DNA from 4 places in the Chitinophaga caseinilytica genome. Region 4 is predicted to be linked to each of the others. Evidence: riboswitches for the same ligand, from Rfam matches in the RefSeq annotation. Region 4 holds a riboswitch; each other region holds the start of a gene.
The links. A riboswitch is a leader RNA that binds a small molecule or an ion and turns the genes downstream of it on or off. The one in region 4 is predicted to bind cobalamin.
Positions count from the first base shown of each region.

Region 1 (4,625 bases), 970 kb from region 4:
TCCAGCCAGCTGAACAGGCCGAAAAAGATGCCGCTGTACACGACATTGGAGATCAGGGTGTTTTTGATGAAGGGGATGCCCAGGGCGTAGCACTTCATGAGGCCGGCGAAATCGCGGCTGAAGGGCAGGCCGGTGGTCATGTCGATGCTGGTAGGGCGCATCCAGGTGCCGAAGTCCACGATCAGCCAGTACACGATCGCTGCGAGGATGGAAGCGCCGAGAACGGGGAGCACCTTTACATTGCGGATCACCAGCTGGCCAATGAGCACCATCGCGGCGAAGCCGATATAATTCCAGTACCAGCCTTCGAACAGGAAACCGTCCGCATACGCCGCATACACCGTTTTCATCATGATCACATCGCTGAGGAAAAGCGCCAGCAAAGGGAACAGGTAGCTCTTCCATTTATCGGCGAACATCGCGCCGCCGAAAAGCGCCATGGCGCCCAGCGGGGAAAAGTTGGAGAAAGGAGTGAGCTGGCCTGCGGCAAGCACGCGCAGCACGCCGCCCGCTACGATGAAAAGCAGTAATACGATGAAACGCGGTTGGATTTGTTTGATGGACATGCGTCAGTTTTTAAATCAGAATGAAAAAGATACGCCGCTCTGCATGTTGAAGCCGAGGGTGGCGTAGCCGTAAATTTCCCAATATTTTTTGTTATTGGTGATATTATTTGCGTTGAAGAACACGCGTGCCTTGCCCAGGTTGTATTCCACATAAGCGTTCCACATGGTGTAAGGGTCCAGCGCCACGTATTCCGACTGGGGGAATTTGTAGAACAGGTCGTTACGGGTGCCGGTATGCTTTACGGTGGTGCTGACAAACAGCTTTTTGGTGGCCTGGAACCCGATCTCGATCTGGCCGGTATGGTTGGGCCGGCGGATGAGGTTGGAATAGGTCGTGTCTTTTCCGCTACCGCCAACGGTCGTCACTTCGCCGTCTACATACGCGTAAAACCCTTTCACGGTCAGGTTTTCGATGGGATGGGCGATCACTTCCACTTCCACGCCTTTGTCTTTCTGCTGGTTGTAGTTGATGTATTTGTAGTTGATGTAGGAGATCTGGTTCTTGATGTTCCTGCGGAAGCCTACCACGCGAAGGTCCAGCTTGTTATTGAACAGGAACGTCTGCGCACCGGCTTCATAGCTCACGGCATCTTCCGCTTTCAGGTCTTTGTTGCCGTAAATGCTGTAGAGTGAAGTGAGGGTAGGTGCTTTAAACCCGGAAGCCACGCTGGCGAACACTTTGAACTTGTCCGAAAACACGTAGCTGGGGTTGATGGTGTAGGTGAACTGGTTGCCGAACTGGCTGTGCAGGGTGTACCGCCCGCCGAGCTCCATGTTGAAACCATGCAGGTTTTTGAGGAACAGGGCCACATACGGACTGATGGAATGTTGCTCCCGGGTGCGGTATTTCACGTCCTTGAAATTGGCGGTGTCGGTGAGCTCGGATTTCCGGTATTCTGCGCCGGCCATCACCTGGAACCAGCTGGTAATGTCGTAATGACCGTACAGGTCGCCGTAATAGGCGCGCCCGTCCGTAAAGGTCTTGCCCCAATCAGTTTCATCGTCGCGGGTTACTTTCTGGTACGCGAAATTCCCGAAGATGGCGCCTTTCGAAAGGTCGTATTGCGCACGGATGCCGGAATGCAGCGCGTTGGATTTATTCTTGTTGAGCTTGCTGTCCACGAACGATCCGCCGTCGAAATTGCTTTTATAGTCGCTGAAGAACAGGAATGGCTGCAGGCGGAGGTTTTCGGTGGCCTGGATGCCGACGGTGGCGTTGAGGCCGTTGGATGAGTACCCGTCGCGGTCGAAATCGCCGGTGCCGGTCGTATCTGCCGCTTCGGAAATACCGTCGGTCGTGAAGTGGGTGAAGCTGATGTTGTAGTCTACATTGTCCTGTTTGCCGCGAAGGCCTGCGGAGCCTTTGAGGCTGCGGTTGGAGCCGTAAACCAGGTCGCCGTATACATTAACGGGTTTGATGCCGCCTTTTTTGGTGATGATGTTGATCACGCCGGCGATGGCATCCGAGCCGTACAGGGTGGTAGATGTTCCCCGGAGGATCTCGATACGTTCTACCTGGTCGATGGGCAGGAAGCGCAGGTCGATGGCGTTCCCTGTCAGCCCGGTAGCATCCGCCACGGGGATGCCGTCCATGAGGATGGTGGTGTACTGGGAGGTGGCGCCGCGGAAGTAGACTTCGCGGTTTTTGCCGGGGTTGGAGAAAGCCCCGCCGATCACGATGCCGGCCTGCTCGTTGAGCACATCTGCCACGGTGCGGCCCATGTTGTGCCCGATGGTCTGGGGCCCGATGATGGTGAGCACCTTACCGGTTTCGGATTGTTTTTTGTTGAACTTGGTAGCGGTTACCACAACCGTGTTGAGTTGGGAAACCTGTGTGGAGTCTTGCGACTGCGCGGTGTGCCCAGCGGCGAGGATGCCGGCGGTCAGGACCAGGTGTGTTTTTTTCATGTAGGCCATAGATTGTAAAAAAATCAGTGGCGCCGGGGAGAATTGAAAAGTACGTATGATGGCAGCAATGCCGCATATGCCCTCCGCTTTTCACCCGAAAGCGCGGATTAAAAAGTGGTATGCGGCAGGTCTTCTGGCTTCGCCCGCTTCCCGGGAGGCCTTCCCGTTCCGATGTGCCGGAACAGTGGCTGGGGTCCTGGAAAACGTTAATTGCGGGCTTACAGCTACGGGGATAGCTCCGGATTTTCACCGGATTCCCTATTAATGCCGGCCCCGGAAAGGGACCTGGCAACCGTGTACCGGCGGCAAACCTACGCATATTTTGGTAAATACAGCGTTAATCGGTTATCTTGTATATCATGAGCATCAAACCGAAACTCGGGCCGTTCGACCTTACCATGATCGTTGTCGGACTGGTCATCGGGATGGGAATATTTCGCACGCCGGTCAGCGTGGCCCGCGAAACGGGCACGCCGCAATTATTCTACATGGTTTGGGTGCTGGGAGGGCTCGTCACGCTCTGCGGCGCCCTCACCTATGCCGAGATCGGCTCCCGGTTCCCCGTGGCAGGCGGGTTTTATAAAGTGCTGTCGGTCGGCTTCCACCCCGCGTATTCTTTCATGATCAACTGGACCCTCGTCATTTCAAACGCCGCTTCCATCGCGGCGGTTTGCATCGTGGGCGCGGAATACATCGGCCCCGTGATCCTTCCCGGATCGATGCAGCATGAAGGCGGGCGTAAAACCATCGCCATCACGGCCGTGATCGTGCTGTATATCATTAATATGCTCGGCATCCGCATGAGCGCCAGCTGGCAGAACGTGCTTACGGTTTTCAAAATGACCCTCGTGCTGCTGCTCTGCCTGGCGGCCTTCAGCAGCCACGTGGCACCGCCGGCCGTGGCGGCCGTTTCGGTGGCGGAGCACAGCTGGGCGTACATCTTCGGGGCCGCGCTCGTGCCGGTTTTCTTCACCTATGGCGGTTATCAGCAAACGATCAACTTCGGGTCAGACGTCCGCGACCCGTCGAAAAACATGCCGCGCTCCATCCTGCTGGGGATCGGGATCATTTTGCTGCTGTACCTCACGGTCAATTACGCCTACGTGAAAGTGATCGGGTTCGAGCAGCTGAAAACCACCGAAGCCCTGGCCGCCCGGATGGCCGAAGCGTTTTTCGGGGAATATGGCTTCAAGGTAACTTCGGTACTGCTGTTTTTGTCGGTGCTGGGATACGCCAACGTCAACCTCATGTCTAACCCCCGGATGTATTACGCGATGGCCGAAGACGGCGTGCTGCCGGGTGTTTTCAGACGGGTCAATTCCAAGACCCAGGTACAGGAAGTGGCGCTCACCACCTTTGCGCTGCTCATCGTCGGCATGCTGTATTTCCTCAGCAACTTCGACAATATTATCCAATATGTCATGCTTTTTGACTCAATTGGCCTTGCTTCAGCTGCAGCCACGATATTTGTGCTCCGGAAGAAAACGGCGCACCTCGACGGAACGGGCATCTACAAAATGAAGTTCTACCCCGTCGTCCCCGCCATTTTCATCACCGTGTATTTATTCGTAACCGTCAATATTTTTATAAAAGATCTAAACCAGGCGCTCGGAGGGATGTTTTGGTTTGTAGCGGGACTACCCATTTATTTTTTCATGCGCTATGCCGTACGGCGGCGAAATTAGCGCTATCAGTTTGACATATGGACCTTTCATTTATAATAAACCAACTGGGAGAAGACCGGGAGCAGTATTTCAATGCCATTGCACCACCCATTATGCAAAGCAGCAACTTTGCGTTCAAATCTGTGGGCGAGATGCGGGATTTGTTGCGGGATGAATATAAAGGCTTCCTGTACACGAGGGGCAACAACCCAACGATCGATATCCTGCGGAAGAAACTGGCGGCGCTGGATGGCGCGGAAGACGCGCTGATCTTCGGCAGCGGCGCGGCTGCCATTTTCGCGGCGGTGCTGTCGCAGGTTCAGCAGGGCGATCATATCGTGTCTGTCCGCGATCCCTACAACTGGGCCGGCCAGCTGTTCACGAGCATCCTGCCCCGGTTCGGGGTTACAACTACGTTCGTGGACGGAACGGATACCGCGAATTTCCGCAACGCCCTCCAGCCCAATACCCGCCTCATCTATCTCGA
Region 1 is NZ_CP150096.1:1,630,755-1,635,379, forward strand. It holds gene WJU22_RS07035 (DUF6580 family putative transport protein) at 1-566, opposite strand, end outside; gene WJU22_RS07040 (TonB-dependent receptor plug domain-containing protein) at 582-2,474, opposite strand; cobalamin riboswitch at 2,581-2,786, opposite strand; gene WJU22_RS07045 (APC family permease) at 2,834-4,159, shown strand; gene WJU22_RS07050 (PLP-dependent aspartate aminotransferase family protein) at 4,177-4,625, shown strand, end outside.
Region 1: linked by a shared signal. The riboswitch ahead of WJU22_RS07040 (TonB-dependent receptor plug domain-containing protein) and the one ahead of metE (5-methyltetrahydropteroyltriglutamate--homocysteine S-methyltransferase) in region 4 are both predicted to bind cobalamin.

Region 2 (4,625 bases), 2.0 Mb from region 4:
GTGTAGATGTTGGAAGTGTATGGCTCGAAGCACTCGTTGTTGCCGAGGATCTGCGAAGTAGATGCAGTGGGCATGGGCGCCAGCAACAGGGAGTTGCGCACACCGTGCTTTTTGATCTCGGCTTTCAGGCCGGTCCAGTCCCAACGGTCAGACGGCTGCACGTTCCACATATCGTATTGCAGGATGCCTTTGGAAATGGGCGATCCTTCGTAGGAAGCGTATTTGCCTTCGGTAGTGGCGAGGTCTTTGGAAGCGGTCAGCGAAGCGAAGTAGATCGTTTCGAAGATTTCCTTGTTCAGCTGTTGTGCCGGCTCGCTTTCGAAGGGATAGCGGAGGAGGAAGAACGTGTCTGCCAGGCCCTGCACGCCGAGGCCGATGGGGCGGTGGCGGAGGTTGGAGTTGCGGGCTTCTTCAACCGGGTAATAGTTCTGATCGATGATACGGTTCAGGTTGATGGTAGCCTGGTAGGTAACGTCGAAGAGTTTCTGATGATCGAACTTGCCGTCGATCACGAACCGGGGCAGCGCCAGGGAGGCGAGGTTGCACACGGCTACTTCGTCTTCGGAAGTATATTCGATGATCTCGGTGCAGAGGTTGGAGGATTTGATGGTGCCGAGGTTCTGCTGGTTAGACTTGCGGTTGGCGGAGTCTTTGTACAGCAGGTACGGGGTGCCGGTCTCGATCTGAGCGTCGAGGATGGCGAACCACAGGTCCTGCGCTTTCACGGTTTTGCGGGCGCGGTTTTCGGACTCGTATTTTTCGTACAGTTTCTCGAATTCTTCGCCCCAGCAATCGGCCAGGCCGGGTGCTTCGTGGGGGCAGAACAGGCTCCAGTCGCCATTTTCTTCCACACGTTTCATGAACAGGTCGGGCATCCAGAGGGCGTAGAAGAGGTCGCGGGCGCGCATTTCTTCCTTACCGTGGTTTTTGCGGAGGTCGAGGAACTCGAACACGTCGGCATGCCAGGGCTCCAGGTAAATGGCGAACGCGCCTTTGCGCTTGCCGCCTCCCTGGTCTACATAACGGGCCGTGTCGTTGAACACGCGCAGCATGGGGATGATGCCGTTGCTGGTACCGTTGGTGCCGCTGATGTAGGAGCCGGTGGCGCGGATGTTATGGATGCTGAGGCCGATGCCGCCTGCGCTCTGGGAGATCTTGGCGGTCTGCTTCAGGGTGTCGTAAATGCCGTCGATGCTGTCGCCCTTCATAGTCAGCAGGAAGCAGGAGCTCATCTGGGGCTTCGGCGTTCCGGCGTTGAACAGGGTAGGGGTGGCGTGTGTGAACCAGCGCTCGCTCATCAGGTTGTACGTTTTGATGGCGGAGTCGATGTCTTCTTTATGGATGCCGACAGCTACGCGCATGAACATGTGCTGCGGGCGCTCGGCGATCTTGCCGTCCACTTTCAGGAGGTAAGAGCGTTCCAGCGTCTTGAACCCGAAGTAATCGAACGCGAAATCGCGGTCGTAAATGATGGTGGAATCGAGGATGTCGGCATTCGCCTTGATGATCTCCCAAACATCGTCGCCCAGCAGACCGGCGTTTTTGCCGGTTTTGGGGTCAACGTATTCATAGAGTTTCTTCATCGTTTTGGAGAACGACTTCAAAGTATTTTTATGCAGGTTGCTCACCGCGATGCGGGAAGCGAGCTGCGCATAGTCCGGGTGCTTGGTCGTCAGGGAGGCGGCGGTTTCGGCGGCGAGGTTGTCCAGCTCGCTCGTGGTAACACCGTCGTACAGTCCCTGGATCACTTTCTTCGCTACATCTATTGAATCTACGTATTCCGGCGCCAGTCCGTAACACAGCTTCTCTACCCTTGCCGTAATCTTGTCGAACTTGACAGTTTCCTTTCTGCCGTCTCTTTTTATAACGAACATAGTGTGATGAATTTAGTGGGTGAAAAATTGAATATGGCTAGATTGAGGTTATGTTTTTTTGACTAGAAATCTTCGTCGAGGCTGAAGGTTTGTGTTTCCTTGCTGCCCATTACGCCGGCTTTCTGGTAATCGCCTACGCGTTTTTCGAAGAAGTTGGTTTTGCCCTGGAGCGAGATCATTTCCATGAAATCGAAGGGGTTGGCGGCGTTGAAGAGCTTGCTTGCGCCCAGAGCCTGGAGCCAGCGGTCGGCCACGAACTCGATGTATTGTTTCATGAGGTCGGCGTTCATTCCGATGAGGGCTGCGGGCAGTGCTTCGGTGATGAATTCCTTCTCGATGGTAACGGCGTCGGCGATGATCTCGTGTACTTCTTTTTCGCTCAGCTTGCCTTCGAGCATGGAGTACAGGAGGCATGCGAATTCGCAGTGGAGGCCTTCGTCGCGGGAGATGAGCTCGTTGGAGAAGGTGAGGCCGGGCATGAGGCCGCGTTTTTTCAGCCAGAAGATGGAGCAGAAAGAGCCGGAGAAGAAGATGCCTTCTACCGCCGCGAACGCTACGAGGCGTTGGGCGAAGGTGCCATTCTCGATCCAGCGGAGGGCCCATTCGGCTTTTTTCTTCACGGCCGGTACGGTTTCGATGGCGTGGAAAAGACGGTCCTTTTCGGCGGGGTCTTTCACATAAGTATCGATGAGGAGGGCGTAAGTTTCGGAGTGGATGTTTTCCATCATGATCTGGAACCCGTAGAAGCAGCGTGCCTCGGGGATCTGCACTTCGCTCATGAAGTTCACGGCCAGGTTTTCGTTCACGATGCCGTCGGATGCGGCGAAGAATGCCAGTACGTGGGAAATGAAGTGGCGCTCGCCGTCGTTGAGTTTGGCCCAGTCTGCCAGGTCGCCCGACAGGTCGATTTCTTCCGCCGTCCAGAAGCTGGCTTCATGGCGTTTGTACTGTTCCCAGATAGCGGGGTAGTTGATAGGCAGGAGTACGAACCTGTCCTTGTTTTCCTTCAGTAATATCTCGTTCTCGTTATTCATACAAGTTTTTTTATATGGTTAACCAGTTTTAGTTGCCAGTTTTGTGATTGAACGTGATCCGAAGGGCGACGAAGGTCCCTCATCCTCGTAAGGAAAGTAGCGGGGGCCGTCAGCCAATACCTTGGATCGCGAAGGTTTTGACGTTGTCCGAAGTGCTGGCAGGTCTCCTGGCTATCCCTTGCCGGGGGCCTTCCCGTCCCGCTTTCGCTGAACAGTGGCGTAAATTGTAGAAACCGGCATTGACAGGGGGTTACAGTAGCGCGTCTGCCCGTGATTTGCACACGGTTCCCTTTTAATTCCTCGCGTCGGACACGTCCGGAAGCCAGCACATCGTTGTCAAGAACTGCTGCAAATGTAATGATCAAACCCCCTGCACAAATTCATAAGTTACCCCCATATGTGGATAAAGAACTCAACAACTTTGGAGATGCCGCAGGGGCGGCGGATCGGGGCTTTTACACACATAAATGCAGGTATTTGTTATGAGGATTTCTCACAATGTGTTGATTTTCTGGCACATATTAGCACAGTTAAAATGTATGTCGATCCGGACGCTGAAACCCAATTATTTGCACATTCATGGAAAAAAGCATTTCTTCTTTATCACCCATCGCCGTCCTTCTGAGAATGTAACAACGCATAACAGGAAGTAAGGGAATGCCTGTCGTTATCCACCATCGCCTTCCTTTCGCGGATAAAACATGCATAACAGGAGCAAAGGGGTGCCTTCGTTATCCCCATCGCCATCCTTCCATGTATAAAAAAATGCATAACAGGAGGAAAGGGATGCCTTCGTTATCCACCATCGTCATCCTTCCATGGATAAAACAGTGGATAACAGGAAGTAAGGGATGCCTACGTTATCCACCATCGTCATCCTTTCGTGAATAAAAACGCGGATAAAAACAATGCATGACAGGAAGTAAGGGGAATGCCTTCGTATTCCCCAATCACCAACCTTCCGCGGATAAAAACAGTGCATGACAGGAAGTAAGGGATACCCCTGCCAAACGTACGATGGCTCCCGGCCGGGAACGATGTGGATAAGGAAGGAAGCTCCTCTTTTTCCACCATCGCCAACCTTCCGCGGATAAAAACAGTGCATAACAGGAAGTAAGGGATACCCCTGCCAAACGTACGATCATTCCCGGCCGGGAAAGATGTGGATAAGGAAGGAAGCAGCCGCATTCGCGGGATTGGGTTAAAAAACAGGATTTCAATGTGAAAATCGTATCACGAGCGTGTCGGTTCCTCCCGTAACTTGCATATAACGTTAAATTCCGCGGATGGAGCAGTTGTTGGACCGAATTGCGAAAAACAGTGACCAGTTGGCTTTCGGCCAGCTCTTTTCCCATTACAGCGACCGCCTCATTTATTTCGCCGCGGCGCTCGTCCGCTCCCGCGAAGAAGCCGAAGAAGTAGTGGCCGATGTGTTCGTGAAACTCTGGCAGAACCGCACCCGCCTCCCGGAAATCCAATACTTCCAGACCTACCTCTACACCGCCGTCCGCAACACCGCCCTCAATCACAAATCCCGCTCGCTTTTCCCCCACGAAGAACTCGACGACCAGCACGCCGGCCTCATGCCCTGCGTAGTGTCTCCGGAAGAATCCCTCATCAGCCGCGAAAACCTCCGCCAGATAGAACAAGCGGTAAACGGACTGCCCCTCCGCTGCCGGCTCATTTTCAAGCTCGTAAAGGAAGACGGACTGTCGTA
Region 2 is NZ_CP150096.1:2,703,433-2,708,057, forward strand. It holds gene WJU22_RS11355 (ribonucleoside-diphosphate reductase subunit alpha) at 1-1,874, opposite strand, end outside; gene WJU22_RS11360 (ribonucleoside-diphosphate reductase small subunit) at 1,937-2,908, opposite strand; cobalamin riboswitch at 3,049-3,250, opposite strand; gene WJU22_RS11365 (RNA polymerase sigma-70 factor) at 4,195-4,625, shown strand, end outside.
Region 2: linked by a shared signal. The riboswitch ahead of WJU22_RS11360 (ribonucleoside-diphosphate reductase small subunit) and the one ahead of metE (5-methyltetrahydropteroyltriglutamate--homocysteine S-methyltransferase) in region 4 are both predicted to bind cobalamin.

Region 3 (4,625 bases), 2.7 Mb from region 4:
GCGCCAGGTACCGCGTGAAATCCTTTGCGTATTTGGCATTGAGCAGCAGGCTGTATTTCCGGGAAAGGTCTTTGCGCAATTGTCCCTGCCAGAAAAAGTTGCGGTCCCACTGCCGGTCGATATGCCCGAACACCCCGTTCACCACGAACCCCGGCAATCCGCGTTCGGAGCCGTAATAATAGAGCCGCGAGTGCCATTCGCCGGAAGGGATCCGGCCGTGCAGCGAGGCTTCCAGGCGAAGGGCGTCTACTTCGCCGTTCCTGCGCATGGCCGTGGTATCGTAACCGTTCTCTTTCCGGTAACGGAACTTGTATTGACCGCCGGCATGCACCCATTCCGAGCTCAGCGAAAGCGTTACGCGGCCCGACAGTTTCCGATGATACAGCAAGGATGGATTAAACAGACTGAACGATCCCCCCTTCACCGTTCCTTTCAGGTGGAAACGCTCACCCGGCTTGAATTCCGGACGGAGCGGGGTGAGATATATGGCGGCGGAGGCGCTGTAGTCTTTCGCGGGTTGGAACGTATTGCTTTTTTGTCCGTTATAGAGCGATACGGCCTGCATGTTCTCCATGGAGAATTTGCCCAGGTCGATCTGGCCGTTCTGCGCATTCCCCAGCTGGATGCCGTCGTAAAACACTGCGGTGTGGTTGGTGCCCATCCCGCGGACGTCCACCGTTTTCAAGCCGCCCACACCTCCGTAATCTTTGATCTGCAAACCCGAGAAAAACCGGATGGCATCGGCGACCGATTGCGCGCCGAGTTTTTGCAAAGCCGCGCCCTGCAGCGTCTGCCCCGGTGAAATCTCGCGGACGGGCCGCGGTGCGGTGATGTGGACTTCCTTTAACTCACGGACCTTCGCGGAATCCATGGCCTGCTGCGCGGAAGCACTGCCTGCAAGCAGCAGGCAGGCTCCGGAACAGCGGATTTTCCAGTAGGATTTCATGGCTATGGTTGAATAACGGTCATGGCAGGGAAGTACCATCCGTCGTATCGGATCGTTTTCTTCAAAGCGCCGGTTTGTGCGTTGTAGAACAGCACGCGGTTCTCGCTTCCGGTATACGGGCCATTGATCGTCGTGATCACGAGCTCATCGGTATGATGGTCGTAATTCACGCCGGAGCCGTAAAAGTATTGACCGGCGGGCAGGGTGATGAAAGGCGCGGCCAGCGATGCGGCGTTGCCCACCACATACCGGTATAATTTGGTGCCGTATTGCCAGTTGGCGGCGGGCTGGATGATGAAAATGTGGTCGTTGACGGTGGAAGACGCCATCTGAACGCTTCTCCACGCGCCGAAGGGGTTCACCGAAGCGAACGGCATTTTCACGGAATCTTTCACGAAGGTGGTGGGGTGAACGGACATGAGGAGCGAATCCTTCGCGCCGTAAATCCGCCCGTTCTTGCCCGTCACAAAACCGACCGTAGCCTTGAAAGGCTTGCCGGCCACGGCATACGTGGTGGCGTTGAGCACGATCATGCCGTCGTTATTGCTATGTGCGAACACGTAGTTCCCGGATTTCACCATGTTGCCGATGGCGCCCGATACACCGGCAATTTTGCTGCCGATGGCGAGGGACGTGAGGTTGATGGGATAAATACCGTCGTCTGCCCCGATGAGGCCACGCGTAGCGTCGAGCCCAACGAAAGACATCGCTTTGCCGGAAACGGCGTTTTCCACGCGGCCGGTTTCCACGAGCGTGGAAGCGTCTGTCACCACCAGCGGGCCGCCGGCTTTCACGACCATGTACAATTTGCCGTTATGGATGGCGCCGTATTGCAGGGTGTTCATTACGCCACCGAGGTTTTTGCCGGGGTTCACGGCATGATAAACCCAGGGCACGAGCGTATCCGCGCCGTATTTGTAGAACCATACGCTGCCGGATTGGGTGCCGAACCAGCCTTCGTTGAGGACGAGCACGCCGTTGGCGTATTGCCCGAGCACGGTGATGTTGTAGACCGCGGAGTCTTTACCGTTGGGCGTGGAAGCGGCGAAGGTGATTTTATAGTCGCCATGCGCGCGGGGTTTGAAGGTGTAGGTGGCCTTATCGCCTACGGGCTCGCCGTTGAGTGTCCAGCGGAAGGAAATCCCCGCGTCCTGCGTGAACTCGGGCTTAAGCTCGAGCTCCTGGCCAACGGCGATGGTTTGTTCCGGTTTGGCGATGTGGACTTTGGGGCCGGAGGGCCTTACATCGTCCGATTTGTTACAGGCAGCTACGGTAGCCATGAAGGCGAGGCCGAGCAGAATGCGTACATGTTGTTTCATATGTTGGTTTATTTGTTTTGAAACAACCATCCGGGAAGCACGCATCATACCCGCAAACATATTTGCAAGTGCATGACGCGGGACGATCCCAACGCGCATGGAGGGTTATACGAATGAGAATATAAATACCTGGTAAAAGGCTTTACATCCCTGGCTTTTCACCCGAAAGCGTTGAATGGTAAATACATGAGGCAGGTCTTCTGGCTCTCCTGCTTTACCGGCTTGCCTTCCCTTCTTTTGGAAAGTGGCATGCAGTGATGCCGGTAAATACGAATGCAGGATTACAGCTACGGGGATAGCTCCGGTTTTGCACCGGATTCCCTTTTAATGCGCGCCCCTGGTGAGGGGTCTGCAACCAAATGCGATGCAAACCTACGGTGTTGGTGGGAATAAAACAAATGATTCGTATCATCGGGGCGTCCAACAAATTTGACTGTTGCCCGTTAATAGAGTGTATGCAACATGATTTCAACTGGGAATTCAACGGCCGGCGGTTCCACGGCATTACGTGGCAGCCGGAACATTACGACCGCGTGATGGTCGTGATCCACGGCATCGGCGAGCACGTGGAGCGCTACGCGCCGCTGGCGGAATTTTTCAATAAGGAAGGGTACCTGGTAACGGGGATCGATCATTACGGCCACGGCAAAAGCGACGGCAAGCGCGGCGATACGCTGAAGCTGGAGGAAATTTTCGATTACCTCGAAGCGTTCCTGCAATTTACGTGGGACGCGCACCCCGCGCCCATGGTGCTTTACGGGCATTCCATGGGCGGCGGGCTGCTGACGGGCCTGCTTCTCCACCGCCAACCCGACGTGCAAGCCGCCGTCATCTCCGCTCCCGCGCTCCTCCTCCCGCAAAAGCCCAACGCATTCCTGCGGGGTATTTTGAAAACAGGCGCATCCCTCCTGCCCCATTTACGCGTCAAAACCCCGCTCGATATCCAAAAGATTTCGCACGATGCGAACGAAGTGGCGAAGTTCGAATCCGATCCGCTGCGCCACCCGTTCGCCAGTTTGCGCCTCATGCATATATTGGTGAGCAATGGATTATGGTGCCTCCGTCACGCCGATCGCCTTCAAATTCCTTCACTGCTCATGCACGGCAATGCCGATAGCTTCACGAGCGTAGACGGCTCGCGTCGGTTCGCGGAAATGGCCCCGAAAAAACTCATCACCTACAAAGAATGGGACGGCCTCTACCACGAAATGCACAACGAGCCCCAGCGCCCGGAAATCTTCCAGTTCATGGCAGGCTGGCTCAGCGCCGTGCAATTACATCCGCTGGATTAATATTCCATTCCTCGTAAATAAAAAAAGGTGAAACCGGATATAGTGGCCCGTTTTCACCTTTTATCATTTGTATCGGAAAATTCAAATAATCAACCCTTCCCCTTCAGGAACCGGTCGAAATACGCACGGTCCAGCGCCTCCCGGTGATCCGGGTGTGCGAGGCCGATGAGCGCCCTGGCGCGTTGTTTCAGGTTCTTCCCGAAAAGGTCCACCGATCCGTATTCCGTCACCACCCAATGGATGTGCCCGCGGGTCGTAACCACGCCCGCTCCTTCCTTGAGGAACGGCGTAATGCGGGAAATCCCCTTATTGGTGACAGACGGCAGCGCGATGATGGGCTTGCCGCCTTCCGACAGCGATGCGCCGCGGATGAAATCCATCTGCCCGCCAATCCCGGAATACTGGTAAGTGCCGATGGAATCCGCGCACACCTGCCCCGTAATATCGATTTCGATGGCGCTGTTCACCGCCGCCACCTTGGGGTTCCGGCGGATGATGGAGGTATCGTTCACATAACTGATGTCCATGACGCGGATGGAGGGATTGTCGTGCACGAATTTGTACAGCCTTTCCGTACCCGTCATGAAAGCCGTCACGGTTTTCCCGGTATTGATCTTTTTCCGCGCGTTATTGATGACACCGCTTTCGATCAGCGGGATCACGCCGTCAGACATCATTTCCGTGTGCAGGCCGAGGTCTTTGTGGCCCACCAGGTTGCGCAGCACCATATCTGGAATGGTGCCAATGCCCAGTTGCAGGGTGGCGCCGTCTTCTATGAGCGCCGCCACATGTTTTCCGATCGCTTCCACGGCGGGCGTTGCCCCGGAAGAATAGTCGACCACCGGCAGCGGGGCTTCGTGCCACACCAGCGCGTGGATCCGGCTGATATGGATGAACCCGTCGCCATGCGTGCGCGGCATATTCGGGTTTACCTGTGCCACTACGTATTTCGCCGTATCCACCGCCGCGCGGGCGATGTCTACCGAAGTGCCGAGGCTCACGTACCCGTGCGCATCCGGCGGAGAAACCTGTATGAAGGCCGCATCCAGCGGGAGAATGTTGCGGTAG
Region 3 is NZ_CP150096.1:4,491,579-4,496,203, reverse strand. It holds partial or broken gene WJU22_RS18375 (TonB-dependent receptor) at 587-871, opposite strand; gene WJU22_RS18370 (DUF5074 domain-containing protein) at 949-2,265, opposite strand; cobalamin riboswitch at 2,439-2,640, opposite strand; gene WJU22_RS18365 (lysophospholipase) at 2,721-3,557, shown strand; gene WJU22_RS18360 (acetyl-CoA hydrolase/transferase family protein) at 3,647-4,625, opposite strand, start outside.
Region 3: linked by a shared signal. The riboswitch ahead of WJU22_RS18370 (DUF5074 domain-containing protein) and the one ahead of metE (5-methyltetrahydropteroyltriglutamate--homocysteine S-methyltransferase) in region 4 are both predicted to bind cobalamin.

Region 4 (4,625 bases):
GTGTTTTCAGCCCGCAGTCCGGGTTCACCCAGATGTTGCGCGCCGGCAAGTATTCGGCGGCTTTGCGCAGGAGGAATTCCATTTCGGCTATAGACGGCACCCGCGGCGAATGGATGTCGTACACCCCGGGCCCGATCTCGTTCGGGTATTTGAAATCCGCGAAAGCCTCCAGCAATTCCATTTGCGACCGCGACGTTTCGATCGTGATCACGTCTGCGTCCATTTCCGCGATATGGCGGATGATGTCGTTGAAATCGCTGTAGCACATGTGCGTGTGGATCTGTGTTCCGTCCTGCACGCCCGACGCGGAAACCCGGAAGGCGCGCACGGCCCAGTCGAGATACTGTTCCCGGTCGGCCTTACGGATGGGCAAACCTTCCCGGATGGCGGGCTCGTCGATCTGGATGATGCCGATCCCCGCCTGCTCCAGCGCCACCACTTCATCACGGATCGCCAGGGCGATTTGTGCCGTGGTTTCGGAACGGGGCTGATCGTCGCGGACGAAAGACCATTGCAAAATGGTGACCGGCCCGGTCAGCATACCTTTCATCGGCCGCGCGGTGCACGATTGCGCGAACACCGACCAGCGAACGGTCATATCCTGTTCGCGGCTCACGTCACCGAAAATAACCGGTGGCTTTACGCAACGGCTGCCGTAGCTCTGAACCCAGCCATGTTGCGTGAACGCGAACCCTTCGAGTTTTTCCCCGAAGTATTCCACCATGTCGTTCCGCTCGAATTCGCCATGCACCAGCACATCCAGCCCGATATCTTCCTGCAGTCGCACCGTTTCCCGGGTAGCGGATTCCAGCGATCCGTCGTATTGCGCTTGCGTAAGATCGCCTTTTTTGAATGCGGCCCTCAGCGCGCGGATATCCGCCGTTTGCGGGAAAGAACCGATCGTGGTGGTGGGGTACATCGGCAGCCCGAACCTTTGCTGCTGCAATGTTTGCCGATACACGAAGCCGGAAGCCCTCTGCGCATCGCGCTCCGAAATGGCGGCCACGCGCGCTTTCACGGCGGGTTTGTGGATGCGTGTGGATGCGCCCCTCGCGGCGATGGCCGCTTCGTTGGCCGCCAGCAAGGCCGCCTCGCCATGGAATATCCTGTCCAGTTCCGCCACTTCCTGCAGCTTCTGTTTGGCGAACGCCATCCAGGATTTCAGTTCTTCATCGAGCTGCGTTTCCAGCGCCAGGTCGGCCGGCGTGTGCAACAGGGAGCACGACGGAGCAATCATCACCCGGTCTTCCCCTAACTGGCCGACCGCTTTTTGAATGAATGGCAACGAGCGGCGGTAATCGTTTTTCCAGATATTCCTTCCATCGATCACGCCCAGCGACAGCGACATTTTCGGCGGCAGCAGCGGCAGGAGCTGTTCCAGCTGCGCGGGGTCGCGCACCAGGTCGATGTGCAGGCAGCACACGGGCAGCGAGGCGGCCAGTTCCGCATTGTCGCGGAGCCCTTCGAAATAGGTCGTCACCATGGTGCGGAGGCCTTTGCAATGTTTCGCAATCTCCGTGTAGGCGTAATGGTAAGCATCCGCCGCGCCTTCGGGGAGATCGGTGGCGAGGAAGGGCTCGTCCAGCTGCACCCAGGCGGCACCGCGGTCGCGCAGGCGTTGCAGGGCTTCGATATAAACGGGGAGCAGCCGGGGCAGCAGGCTGAGGCGGTGGAACCCGGGTTCTTTTTCCTTGCCGAGCAGCAGGTAAGAAACGGGGCCGATCAGCACGGGTTTCGGTGTGGCGGCGAGCTGGTGCTTCGCTGCGTCGAAGGCGTTGAACACTTTGTTGGAGAAGAGGCGGAAAGACTGGTCTTTCCGGAATTCCGGCACGATGTAATGATAGTTCGTGTCGAACCACTTGGTCATTTCCATGGCGGTGAGATCGAGGCCATGTTCCTGGCATCCGCGTGCCATGGCGAATGCGAGATCGGTTTCGGTGTTCTGCGGCACGTCTGTGACCACGGGCGCGTACCGGTCGGGGATGGCGCCGACGAGCAGCGACATGTCGAGCACATGATCATAGTAACTGAAATCGTTGCAGGGGATGAGGTCCATCCCTGCGGCTTGTTGCAGCCGCCATTGTTCTTCCTGGAGGCGTTGAGCGGCGACGGTCAGTTCCTGGCGGCCGATGCGGCCTTGCCAGTACGCTTCGCAAGCTTTTTTGAGCTGGCGTTGGGCTCCCATGCGCGGGTAGCCGAGGGTGTGTTTCAGCATAGCAAAAACGTTTTTAAGACATTAATGTGGATTAATGCTCCTTACGGTTTTCGTACGCTTTCAGGAAATGTGAGTAGGCATGGAACGGCGGGGCATATGTTGCCCATGACGGTCCCGACCATTGCTTCAAATCGCGAAAGCAAGATCTTTCATAGCGGGCAAGTATCCTGGCTTGTAACATTACCGCCGTTCTTCTCATCCTGTTCAGGTCAGGACAATGAACGCCTTGGGCGGTAACTCTGGCAGTTACTTACAGTTGCGCGACAGCCCGTGATTTGCACACGGTTCCTTTTTAAATCCGGCTTTCGCCGGCTACCACGCTATGGAAAATATGAATTGGGTAAAGAACTCGGGACCAAAGATAGGAATGTCCGCATTCAAAACCTATCAAGCGGGCTTGTTAATGCGCATTAACCAATAAAAACTTTGGCACAGTATGTGCAAATATGGGTCTGACCGGCTTATACCTAGTAGATTGAATATTACCGGAAAGCCATATAAAAGATTCAGACGTATACCTGTATACTCGCCTCTATTTTTATTGAAACTTCCACTTTAGCAGCATGTACCAAACGTACCGTATTATTTGCGGCAGGCTTTCGTATGCCTGCGCTGCAGTGGGTAACAGCGACTCGTATATGAAAAGGATATTGGTAATTGAAGACGATTTGTTAATGATCCATGTAGTAGAGCTGATCATTAAGAAGGAAGGACACCATGCAGATCTGGCATACAACGGAAAAGAAGCGGCTATGTTATTGGGCTCGTATGATTACGACCTGGTGATCGCCGATCTGAAGCTGCCTTTCCCCCATTTAGATGAACTTTCAGCGCAATTGCGCGCCCAGCGCGGGCGGCGTAGTTTGCCTGTTATCATGATACTGCCCGCCTATTTCGTTATGGACAGTATTTCTTCCTGGTTCGGCATGGAAGCGGAAGAAATCATTATAAGGCCTTTCAGTCCACTCGAGTTGACCACAAAAATCCAGGCGCTGTTGAACTGACGCGCCTCTTCTTTCTTTCCTCACCCGGCCCTCCGGTCACGGCTCCCCCAGCAAGTGACCGGCGCCGGTCAGGAAATCCCCACTCCATCTTCATACACCCATTCATTTGTATCATCCACCCCGTACCAACCGGCATCAGGTATTTATACCCGGAAAGGCGGATATTTGCCCCATGGATATTTTTACCATTTCGGTGGACGAGCGCCGCTTCGAAGTGAAGCCTTTCGTGAAAGGCTACGGCATGGCGTTTCATGTGGATACGGGCGACGGGCTGGTGATCTTCGAGCTGGACGAGGAAGACAGCCTCCGCGCCATCTCCCAGGGCCCTACTCCGCCAGATTCCGCGCTGGTAGGCCGCATCGCCGATGCGATCGTGGCGCACTTCGGATGATTTGCCAATATTTTTAGCTACATTTGCTAATGAACTTAGCATTATGATCGCCCTGGTTGACTGCAATAATTTTTACGTAAGCTGCGAAAGGCTCTTCCACCCCGCCGTCCTTCACCGGCCCGTGGTGGTGCTCAGCAATAACGACGGCTGCGTGATCTCCCGTTCCGAAGAAGCCAAAGCCCTCGGCATCCGCATGGGCGCGCCGGCCTTCTTCATGGAAGAAATGCTGGAGCGGCACCAGGTCGCGGTCTTCTCCTCGAATTACACCTTGTACGGCAGCCTGTCGCAGCGCGTGATGCAGGTACTCGCCGGCTTCGTGCCGGAAATGGAGGTCTACAGTATCGACGAAGCCTTCCTCGATGTCGCGGGCCATGCTTCCCCCGCTACACTGGCGGCGGCCATCCGCGCGGGCGTGCTGCACAACGTCGGGATACCCGTTTCCGTTGGCGTGGCGCCCACCAAAACCCTCGCCAAGATGGCCAACCGCGCCGTCAAAAAATCCAAACTGCCCGAAGGCTTCCTCGTCCTCGACTCGCCCGAAAAAACCACGGCCGTCCTCGCCGCCACGCAAGTGGAAGACATCTGGGGCATCGGTGCGCAATACGCCGCCATGCTCCACCAGAAAGGGTTCCACACGGCGCTCGACCTATCCCGCGTGCCCGATGATTTTGCACGGCGGGAACTGACCGTTCAGGGCCTGCGTCTGGTGCATGAGTTGCGCGGCATTCCGAGCATCGGGATGGAAGAATCGGCGCCGGCGAAAAAAGCGGTGTGCGTGGCGCGCTCGTTCGGGCAGTTGCTCACCGAAAAGGACGATATCCGCGAAGCCCTCGCCAATTACGCCGCCGTGGCCGCGCAGAAGCTGCGGGCACAGGGCTCGCGGGCCAGCATCATCCAGGTGTTCGTACAAACGAATAATTTCCGCGGGCAGGACGCGCAATATCACCGCTCCGTGAACCTCCGGCTGCCCGTACCCGCCAGCAGCACGCGGGAGCTCATCCGCCAGGCGCTCCTG
Region 4 is NZ_CP150096.1:662,728-667,352, forward strand. It holds gene metE (5-methyltetrahydropteroyltriglutamate--homocysteine S-methyltransferase) at 1-2,215, opposite strand, end outside; cobalamin riboswitch at 2,356-2,551, opposite strand; gene WJU22_RS02830 (response regulator transcription factor) at 2,854-3,219, shown strand; gene WJU22_RS02835 (hypothetical protein) at 3,392-3,610, shown strand; gene WJU22_RS02840 (Y-family DNA polymerase) at 3,654-4,625, shown strand, end outside.